Regions from separate parts of the Acidovorax sp. SDU_ACID1 genome, predicted to be linked through region 1. Evidence: riboswitches for the same ligand, from Rfam matches in the RefSeq annotation. Region 1 holds a riboswitch; the other holds the start of a gene.

Region 1 (5,449 bases):
GAGGCGATGAATTCGTCATCTACCTGCACGATGCCGATGCGGTGGTGGCAGAGGCCGTAGCGCGGCGTGTGCTGGACGAGATGGCGAGCCCGTTCATGCTCGATGAGCTGGGGTTCTCGATCCAGTGCAGCATCGGCATGGCCTTGTATCCCCGCGACGGCATGACGCTGGACGACCTCATCAAGCAGGCGGACACGGCCATGTACCGCGTCAAGGAGCGCGGACGCGGCAGCTACGGCTTCTACCAGCCGCAGATGAATGCCCATCTGCTGTCGCGCATGAAGATGGAGCACGCGATGCGGCAGGCCCTCGGGCAGGGGCACATGGCCGTGCACTACCAGCCCCAGGTGGGCATGGCGGACGGACGCATCGTGGGCGCTGAGGCGCTGGTCCGGTGGACCGACCCTGAATTGGGCGCGGTATCGCCCAGCGTGTTCATTCCGCTGGCAGAGGAGTCCGGCTACATCGTCACGCTGGGGGCATGGGTCATGGAACAGGCCATCCGGGAAGCGGCCCGCTGGCGGCGATGCGGCGTGCCGCTGCCGGTGTCGGTCAATGTCTCGGCACTGGAGTTCCGCCAGCCCGGCTTCGTGGAGCGCGTGACCGGCCTGCTGGACGAATGCGGCCTTCCGCCGGACCAACTGGAGCTGGAACTGACGGAAACCATCCTGCTGCAGGATGCGCTGGAGATGGAGCAACTGCTCCATGCCTTGTCGCAATTGGGCGTGCGTCTGTCCATTGACGACTTCGGAACCGGCTATTCCAGCCTGGCCTATCTCAAGAAGCTGGACATCCACAAGCTCAAGATCGACAAGTCGTTCGTGAGCGGCCTGCCCGGCGACGAGGGTGACCGGGCGATCGTGCGCGCCATCGCCAGCATGGGCCGCGCGCTGCGCATCGAAGTTCTCGCGGAGGGCGTGGAAACCGAGCAGCAGCGGCTCGCGTTGCGTGAGATGGACTGCGACTGCTACCAGGGATTCCTGTGCGCGCCCGCCTTGCCGATGGCCGACTTTCGCGCTCTGCTGGCGCGGCAGTGGGGCGCTTCTGGCTTGCTGGCGGGGGGTGAGGTCTGATGCGTGCCCTGCGTCATGGGCACAGGAAGAGGGTGTCTGCAAATGCCACCGGACCGGCATCCTGAACCGGGGGTTCAGGTGGGCGAGGGCAGCCAGGCGTTGGGTTCATCTGACGCGAGATGATCACGCTCACCAGGCAATGTACCAAGCCCGTGCTCAATGAGCATTGGTTCAAGGAAATATAAAGTCCGGCAGCACTGCAGACGGTTCCATTGTAAGGCCGCGAGTCCGGGTTGGGGACCTCTTCAGGGAATGCTTACAAGAGTCGCCCGTCGTCACCCAGGGCTTCGTCCAGGCGCAGCAGCAACTGCTGCACGCGTTCGTCGCCGGCGGCTTCATCCGTGCCGGTTGGCGCGGCGCTGGCCCGCGCAACGGACTGCGCCGCGGCGGACAGGGCTTCCCGGTCGGCCAGCTCGAATGCCAGGTTGAGGGCAGCCAGCACCGCGATGCGCTCGCGCGCGCGTACCTTGCCCGCGTCGCGGATACGGGTCATGGCCGTGTCCACGCGCTCCACGGCGTCCAGCAGGCGGGCCTCCTGCCCTTCGGGGCAGGCCAGCACATAGCTTTGCTGCAGGATCTGGACCTCGATTTGCTTCATGGCGCGTCCTTCGTCTCGGAAGCAGGGGGCAGGCGGTCAAGCAGTGCGTCCACGCGCGCGCGGGCGGCCTGCAGGCGGGATTGGAGGGAGTCGCGCTCCTGCGTGAGCGCCATGACCTGCTGCGCCAGCAGCGTGTTGGTGCGCTGCAGCTCCGCATGGCGCAGCAGCAAGCGCTCGACGCGCTCGGCGATCTGATCGAGGGAGGAGGGGTGGGCCATACGCCGCCGATTGTAGGGACGGCGTCGCCGGGCAACGTAAAATTACACGCGTTGGTGCTCGCGGCGTGGTTCGCATGCCGCAGTTCAACGGGAAGCAGGGAAGGCGCCTCCGCCATGGAGCGTGTCCTGTGCCTGCGCTGCCCCCGCAACGGTCAGCGGATGAGTCGCACGCCGGCTCCACTTTCATACACACGCCACTGGGTGCCTTGAACAAGCCCCTGGGAAGGCCATGGAAGCTGTTCCGCCAGCCCGGATACCGGCCAACATGGTGGCCGTGTGCGCCTGCAAAAAGGCGCACGCGGCTGTATCACCCAACGCTGGCGGGGAAGCTGGCACGGGTTACCTAGCAGTAATTTTTCCTATGATGAATCGGTCTTTCCGCGAGTGCGCCGCAGCGCCCGCGCGTGCGCACCTGCGCTATTCGGCCTTGGCCCTGGCGGCCATGGTGACCTGTGCGGCGCAGGCCCAGGAGGGTGGCGTGCTGGTGGCGCAGAATCTGCGCGCCCCTTCCCTGAATGAAGTCGTGATCACCGCCACCCGCACCGAGCAGCCGCTGACCGACATCGTGGCGGACGTTTCCATCGTGGACCGCGAGACCATCGACACCGCGGGCGCCACCGGCCTGGTGGACCTGCTGGCGCGCCTGCCGGGCGTGGAGATCACGCGCAACGGCGGCGTAGGCAATTCGTCCAATGTGTTCATGCGCGGCGCCGAGGGGCGCTTCACCGCCGTGTACATCGACGGCGTGCGCGTGGACTCGCAGTCCACCGGCGGCGCCGTGTGGGAGCAGATCCCGCTGTCGCAGATCGACCGCATCGAGGTGCTGCGCGGCCCGGCCGCTGCTGTCTACGGCTCGGACGCCATGGGCGGCGTGATCCAGCTCTTCACTAAGAAGGGCGAGGGCCCGGCGGCGCCCTACGTGGGCGTGGGCCTGGGCTCGCACAACCTGCGCAAGATCGAAGCGGGCGTGAGCGGCGCGGCGGGCGCCTTCGACTACGCGCTGGGCATCAGCCACGAGCGCAGCGACGGCTACGACATCCGCGACAACGCGGGCCACAACCCCGACAAGGACGGCTACCGCGCCACGGCGGGCAATGCGCGCCTGGGTTTCCAGATCAATACCGCCCATCGGCTCGACGCCACGCTGCTGGCCAACGAGATGAAGTCGGGCTACGACGGCTCCAAATACACCCCGGCCAACCCCGAGAACGACCAGAACGACAACCGCATGCACACGGCGGGCCTCACCTGGTCGGCCAAGTGGACGGATGCGTTCAGCTCGCGCGTGTCGGTCACGGACTCGGTCAGCCGGTACGAAACCACGCCTGCCTACTACCTCACCCGCACGCACCTGCGCGGCTACCTGTGGCAGAACGAATACCGCCTGGGCGCGCACCTGTTCACCGCCGCGCTGGAGCGCCGCGAGGACGAGTTGGCCAATGCCCCCATCGACCGCGACCGCTCGCAGGACGCGCTGGCCCTGGGCTACGGCTTCAACGCGGGCGGCCACACCCTGCAGCTCAACGTGCGCCATGACTCCGACAGCGAGTTCGGCAGCAAGAACACGGGCAGCGTGGCCTATGGCTACGCGATCACGCCCACGCTGCGTGCCACGGCATCGGCTGGAACGGCCTTCCGCGCCCCCACGCTGTACCAGCGCTTCAGCATCTACGGCGATCCCAGCCTGAAGCCCGAGACAGGCCGCAACGTCGAACTGGGCCTGCGCTACGCGAGCGGCGCCAGCTATGCGGGCGTGGTGGCTTACCGCAACCGCGTGAGCGACCTGATCGTCTTCGACAGCGGCTACACGGCCTGCAACCAGGCATTCGGCTGCTACAACAGCGTGGGCCGCGCTGAATACAAGGGCGTCACTCTCTCCGCGGGCCACCGCATCGGCGGCGTGACGCTGCGCGGCTCCATCGACCTGCAGAACCCCAAGGACCTCACCACCGGCAAGCAGCTGCAGCGCCGCGCCAAGCGCCATGCCACCTTCGGCGCCGATACGCAGCTGGCCGGCTGGACGCTGGGCGCCGAGGTGCAGGCCTCGGGCCAGCGTTTCGAGAACGCGACCAACACGCAGGTGCTGGGCGGCTACACGCTTGTCAACCTCTATGCCAGCACCCAGGTGGCGCGCGACTTCACGCTGCTCGCCCGCGTGGACAACCTGGGCGACAAGGATTACCAGCTGGCGCGCACCTATGTGACGCCGGGGCGCTCCGTGTACGTCGGCCTGAAGTGGGCCCCGCGCTGACCTGACATGGCCCGCTGCCCCGCACTGGTCATCGCCGCGCCCGCCTCGGGCCAGGGCAAGACCACCGTCACCGCCGCCCTGGCGCGCCTGCATGCACGCCAGGGCCGGCGCGTGCGCGTTTTCAAGTGTGGGCCGGACTACCTCGATCCCCACTGGCACCAGCTCGCCAGCGGCGCGCCAGTGCACCAGCTCGACCTGTGGATGACCGGCGAGGCCGACTGCGCGCAGCGCCTGGCGCAAGCCGCCGCGCAGGCGGACCTGCTGCTGGTCGAAGGGGTGATGGGCCTGTTCGACGGCGAGCACAGCGTGGCCGCGCTGGCGCGGCGCTTCGGTATGCCCGTGCTGGCAGTGGTCGATGCCGGTGCCATGGCCGGCACGCTGGGTGCCGTCGTGCACGGGCTGCGCCACTACTGGGCGGACCTGCCCTGGGCCGGCGTGCTGGCCAACCGCGTGGCGGGCGAGCGCCACGCGGACATGCTGCGCGCCGGGCTACGGGACGGCGCCGACTGGCTGGGCGCCCTGCCACGCCTCACGGATGCCGCTGCGGGTACGGGGGAGCCTGGTGGCCTCCTGCCCGAGCGGCACCTGGGCCTGGTGGGCGCACAGGAGCTGCCCGATGCCCTGCCGCGCCTCGATGCGGCCGCCGACGCGCTGGCCGCCACGCCGCTGGGCCGCATGGATCTGCAGGCGCTGCAGCGCTTTGCCGTGGACTTCGCCGCGCCCTTGCAGCCAACGCCCGTGCCGCCGCTGCTCGCCGGCCGCACCGTGGCCGTGGCGCAGGACGCGGCCTTCTGCTTCGTCTACGACGCCAACCTGGACACCCTGCGCAGCCTGGGCGCGCGGGTGGCCCTCTTTGCCCCGCTGCGCGGCGACCCGCTGCCCGCCTGCGACGCCGTGTGGCTGCCCGGCGGATACCCTGAATTGCATGCCGACACGCTGGCCGCGAACACGGCCCTGCGCGAGGCCCTGCGCGCGCACGTGGGGGCAGGCCGGCCCGTGTGGGCCGAGTGCGGCGGCATGCTGGCGTTGCTGGAGTCGCTCACGCTGGCCGATGGCCGCAGCGTGCCGATGTGGGGCCTGCTGCCGGGCCGCGCCGCGATGCGCCGGCGGCTGGCGGCGCTGGGGCCGCGCGAAGTGCCGCTCGAGGGCGTGGATGGCGCGCAGGCGCTGCGCGGCCACACCTTCCACTACAGCACCACCGACAGCCCGGCCACCGCCTGCGCCCACACCCGGCGGCCCGGCGAAGACGCCGTGGACGAGCCCGTCTACCGCCACGGCAGCATCCGTGCGAGCTACTTCCATGCGTGGT
Region 2 (5,449 bases), 780 kb from region 1:
CCCCAGCGGCACCAGCAGCGCTACCGTGGCGCCCAGCGCCGCGCCGCCGGAGGCGCCCAGCAGGTAGGGCTCGGCCAGCGGGTTGCGGAACACGCCCTGGAACACCGCCCCCGACAGCCCCAGCAGCGCGCCCACGCAGGCGGCGGCCAGCACGCGCGGCAGCCGCCATTCCCACAGCAGGCGGCTGCGCAGCGTGTCGCTGTCGGTGAACGCGCGCCAGATCTCGGCGGGCGTGGCCCACTGGTGGCCCGCGCAGGCGCCCAGCAGCAGGCACAGCGCCAGCACGGCCAGGGCCGGGAGCCAGACTGCGTTGGGCCGCATCAGCCTTGGCTCCCGCGTATCCATTGGGCCAGCGTCTCGATGCCGTCGAACGTGCGCGGCCCGGGGATCAGGAATTCCGAGCGCGATACCGTGATGGCCCGGCGCCCCCGCACCGCGCGCATGTCGCGCCAACCGGGCCTCTGCACCAGGTCGTCCAGCGCGGCCTGGGTGCCGGCGAACAGCAGCACGTCGGGGTTGGAGGCCAGCGCCGCCTCGGGCGAGACCTGGGCCAGCGTGCCGATGTCCGGCATCGCATGCCGCGCGCCTGCGCGCACGATGGCCTCGCCGGTATAGGTCTTGGGCCTTGCCACGAGCAGCATGCCGTTGCCCATGCGGCCGGTGACCATCAGCGCGCTGGGCGCGGCGCGGCCCGCCATGCGCGCATCCACGGCGCGCAGGCGCTCTTCCAGCGAAGCGGCCAGCGCATCGCCGCGCGCGGGCACGCCTGTCGCCTGCGACACCAGCCGCACGTTGCCGATCACCTCGTCCAGCGTGCGGCTGAGCAGCACCATGATGGGCACGCCGATGCGCTCCATCGGGTCCACGAGCTGGTGCGCAGCCTGGCGCGCAGGCGTGACGATCACCAGGTCGGGCCGGCGCGCCACCACGGCATCCACCGAGAACCCGAGCCGCCCGCCCACCTTGGGCAGGCCGGCGACTTCGGGCGGAAAGCGCGTGTAGTCCTCCACGCCGACGATCCGGTCCGCCAAGCCCAGCGATGCGACCAGCTCCGTGTTCGACGAAAAGATGGTCACGATGCGCCGCGCCGGTGCCGCCAGCTCCACGCTGCGGCCCAGTGCGTCGCGCAGGGCGATGGGCGCCGCGTTCGCAGCAGGCCAATGCGCAGCCACGCCCAGCGCGACACCAGCGCCCACCAGGCTGCGCCGGCTCAGCCGCCGGACATGGCTGCGTCCTGCCTGCAACTGCATCGCCGGCTTCAGAAGTCGGCCTGCAAGCCCACCATCCATTCGCGGCCCGGCATGGAGGTGCCGCAACTGCCGTTCTGGAAGAGGGGATTGGCGATGCAGGGCCGCTGGTCCAGCGCAATGAAGATGGGGTGGCGGTTGAGGTTGAAGAGGTTGTTCACGCCGCCGAACAGCTTCACGCTGCGGCTCAGGCGGTAATCCGCACGCATGTTCCACACCGTGAAGGCGCCCTTGCGGTGGATCCAGGTGCTGCTCGGCTCACCCAGGGGAACGAGCAGGTTCTCTTCCGTGTCGTACCACATCGGGCCGCGCAGCAGCGCGGTGAGCTGCATGCTCCAGTCGCCGGCATTGCGGTCCATGCCGCGCGCATAGCGCATGCCGGCGGAGGCTTCGTACTTGTACATGCGCTGCACGCGGTCGGTGTTGGCCGTCGCCGCTGCACCCTTGTCCTTCATCTGGAAGTGGTAGTAGCCGTTGCCGAAAGCCGTCAGGGCGTGCCCGCCCAGCGGCAGGCCGAGCAGCTTGCCCACATCGGCGTTGGCGCTGATTTCGAGACCGCGCGCGACGATGTCCGCGGCATTGTTCGCGTAATCCGACGTATTGGTGGTCGGGCCGCGCGACACGGTGATGATGCGGTCGGAAATCGTGTTCTGGAACAGCGCCGCATCGAACCTCCATGCGCTTTGCCGGTACGTGGTGCCGATCTCGAACTGGCGGCTCGATTCAGGCTTGAGGTTGGGGTTGCCGAAGATGCGGCCGCCGCCCACCGCCGTGAAATCCGCGGACAGCTCGCTGGCCGTCGGCGCGCGGAAGCCCGTGGATGCACCCGCGCGCAAGCTCCATGCACCGGTCGCCTTCCACGTCGCGCCTGTCGACCAGGTGAGCTTGTCGTAGTCCCGCGCCGTCGTCACGGCCATGGGCACATTCGGCGTCTGGTCGAAGCGTGTTTCGCCCCATGTTTTGCGTGCGCCCGCACGCAGCGTCAGGCGTTTGTCGAAGAAACTTTGCGCATCTTCGAAATACAGCGCCTTGGTGTGCTCGGTCTGATTGTTGTCGTAGGGCGCGACTTGCCCCGTGGGGCCGCCAGGCATGGGATCGCGCTCACGGTCCGAGCGCAGGCGGTTCTTCTCGTAGTCGAAGCCGAACAGCAGGTCGTTCGTATCCGTGAGCCGCAAACGCGGCTGCAGCCGCAGCCCCGTGGCGTCCAGGGCGCGGTGGTTGTAGTCGCGCGACGTGCCTGGTACGGCATTGACGCCCGACCTGATGACTGGGGAGGCCCAGTTGAATTCATCCACGTCGCGGAAGGTGTAGAGGTGCGCCAGCCAGCTCACGCGCTCACCCGGCAGCGCGCCCTCGTACTTCAGGTCGGCAGACTGGTTATAGCGGTTGTCGCGGCTGTGGATATTCCCCCCCGATCCGCGAAATCCCGCGTTGTAGATGCCATCTGTGCGAGCCTGCAGTTCCACGCGGTGCAGATCAGCGATCTGCCAGCCCAGCGCGCCCGTCGCCCCCCGGCGCTTCCAGCTCGTGTTCTTCATCTCGGAGCCGCCGCTGCCGGAGTGGTAGTCGTCACGCCCGCCGGCACTGGCACCCACGTACCAGTCCCACTTGTCGGTCGCGCCGCCGATCTGCGCGTCGGTGCGCCAGCCACCCCACCCACTGGCCACCACCTGCGCGCGGTTGCGCCCGCCGTCTGCGCCGTTGCGCAGGATGATGTTGATGACACCCCCCATGTTCTGGCTGCCGTACACCACCGAAGCGGGCCCGCGCACGATCTCGATGCGCTGCACGTCGGACAGGCTCAGCTTGGAGAGGTTGGCCGTACCCGCGCGGCGGCCATTGAGCAGCACCAGCACCTGGCCACGGTAGTCGCGCCCCTGCCCGTCCGTCGCAGCGCCGCGCAGGTTCAGCGAAGTCTGCGCCGCAGTCCATTCGCTCAGGAACCCGACGGCGTGCTCGGCCAGCAGATCGGTGATCGACCTGGCGGACGAGCGTTCGATGTCTTCCCGGCCGATCGTCTGGGTCGTGGCCGCGATACGGGAGCGATCCTCGGGACGCGCCGTAGCGGTGACGAACACCTCTTCCAGTGCTTTGGGCTGGCCTATGGAATCAGCATGAGAACGCTGCTCCTGCGCCATGGCCGAGGTGACCGCCCAGGCCACAGCGCACAGCACAGCACCACGCTGCAGATGGAATGGAAGGAGAGACCCGAAAGCGTGGCGGCGTACAGCCCGCTGAATATCGAAGGAAGGCATGCGATGTTCCTGAGCCACGCTTCGCACACCCGCGAAGCCACTGGCCGTGTTGTCAAAACACGCCGCATTCCGCACATTCCACGGGTAGGCCCAGCATGTCACCACGTCCCCGCGTACACCACGAGTCATGCGCAGCCCCTTGCCGGCCAGCCCGGACTGCGCCCTCCCGCGGCGTCCGAAGCGATAACAAAGGCCGGTATCCGGGCTTGCGAAACGCCTGCGCAGTCGTGCTACTGACAAATGCGCAGACTCGGTTCGTCGCCTTCCCACGCCGTAAGGAGCGCAGTGACCGCCGTTGGCTCATTGAGCCGGTGGCATGAGAACCGGAGATTTCGCTGACCGTTGCGGGGGCAGCGCAGGAATCGCGAGCCAATGAAGGCCGCTCACCTGCTTCCCGTTTAACCTGGGGAACTGGATGCTTTTGACATCGCAGCCCTATTACAGGCACCTTCGAATCCAAGCGTCCCGTCCAAAACCGGCAGGCTTCGGAAGAATGCTTGGCCGCGATTATCTCGGAAAAACCTGATCTGGTTTGTAGGAAGGCCAACTGCGACAAATTGGTGGAGCACACGTGCAGGGAGCGCTATTCCTCAGGGCTGGGCCTTGTCGCACAGGAAGCAAACCAGCCTTCGCAACACGGACGGCCATCACTCCAGAAAACTCAAAGCATCCAGCGCAGCCATGCACCCCGTGCCAGCACTGGTGATTGCTTGCCGGTACACATGGTCCTGAACATCGCCGGCTGCGAATACGCCTGGCAGGCTTGTTATGGTTGCCATTCCCTGGTTGCCGGAACGGGTGACGATGTAGCCGTCTTTCATCTCCAGTTGGCCCCTGAAGATCTCGGTGTTCGGGTGGTGACCGATCGCGATAAAGCAGCCTTGTAGCGCCAAATCCTCAGACTCGCCAGTCAATACATTCCTGATGCGTACGCCGGTCACCCCGGAGTCGTCACCGAGGACCTCGTCGACAGCGCTGTGCAATCTGAGGGTGATCTTTCCTTCCGCCACCTTCTCATAAACCTTGTCCACGAGGATAGGCTCAGCCCTGAACTTGTCGCGGCGATGGATCAGGGTGACCGACTTCGCGATGTTGGACATATACAGCGCTTCCTCGACCGCTGAGTTCCCGCCACCGACGACGCAGACGTCCTGGCCCTGATAGAAGAATCCATCACAAGTTGCGCAGCCCGAAACCCCGCGTCCCATGTATTGCTGCTCGGACGGCAACCCCAGGTACTTCGCTGAAGCACCCGTTGCCACGATGAGCGCGTCGCACGTGTAAGACCTGCTGGCGCTGGTCAACGCAAAGGGCCGCTTTTGCAAGTCGACCTTGTCGATGTAGTCGATCACGATCTGCGTCTTGAACCGTTGTGCGTGCTCCATGAATCGCTTCATCAACTCGGGCCCTTGCACGCCATGAGCATCCGCAGGCCAGTTGTCAACGTCTGTGGTCGTCATCAGTTGGCCACCCTCGGCCTGTCCTGTGATGAGCAAGGGCTGAAGATTCGCCCTCGCCGCGTAGACGGCCGCGCTGTAGCCTGCCGGGCCGGATCCCAAGATGATCAATTTCGCATGTGTCATTTCCGCTCAGTCCACCTGGATGTTGGCTTCCTTGACCACCTGCGCCCACCGCTTGTAGTCTGCCTTGTACTGTCGATCAAACTCAGCAGGGGTGTTGCCCACCGGCTGGAATCCTGCGCGGGCGTAGACCGCACGTACTTCCGGGTCGGCAAGAACTGCTGCGAGTTCCTTTTGCAGCCGATCGACGATGCCGGCCGGAGTTTTGGCCGGAGCAAAGATGCCGTACCAAGACATGACGTCGAAATCGCGCACGCCTTGCTCCATCAGAGTCGGGACATCAGGCAGGGTGGGAGACCGCTCGCGGCTCGTGATGCCGATGGGCTTCAGCCGCCCTTCCTTCATGAATGCCGCTGCGGTGGGAATG

Evidence for each region. Region 1 has a riboswitch for cobalamin ahead of AAG689_RS14270 (TonB-dependent receptor domain-containing protein). Riboswitches for the same ligand answer to the same signal wherever they lie in the genome.
Region 2: another riboswitch for cobalamin. It lies ahead of AAG689_RS10345 (TonB-dependent receptor); the one in region 1 lies ahead of AAG689_RS14270 (TonB-dependent receptor domain-containing protein).

The regions. Positions count from the first base shown of each region.
Region 1 is NZ_CP152342.1:2,888,727-2,894,175, reverse strand. It holds gene AAG689_RS14285 (EAL domain-containing protein) at 1-1,073, shown strand, start outside; gene AAG689_RS14280 (cell division protein ZapA) at 1,330-1,671, opposite strand; gene AAG689_RS14275 (hypothetical protein) at 1,668-1,889, opposite strand; cobalamin riboswitch at 1,925-2,169, shown strand; gene AAG689_RS14270 (TonB-dependent receptor domain-containing protein) at 2,251-4,140, shown strand; gene AAG689_RS14265 (cobyrinate a,c-diamide synthase) at 4,147-5,449, shown strand, end outside.
Region 2 is NZ_CP152342.1:2,112,554-2,118,002, forward strand. It holds gene AAG689_RS10335 (FecCD family ABC transporter permease) at 1-321, opposite strand, end outside; gene AAG689_RS10340 (ABC transporter substrate-binding protein) at 321-1,250, opposite strand; gene AAG689_RS10345 (TonB-dependent receptor) at 1,259-3,325, opposite strand; cobalamin riboswitch at 3,676-3,940, opposite strand; gene trxB (thioredoxin-disulfide reductase) at 4,150-5,085, opposite strand; gene AAG689_RS10355 (Bug family tripartite tricarboxylate transporter substrate binding protein) at 5,092-5,449, opposite strand, start outside.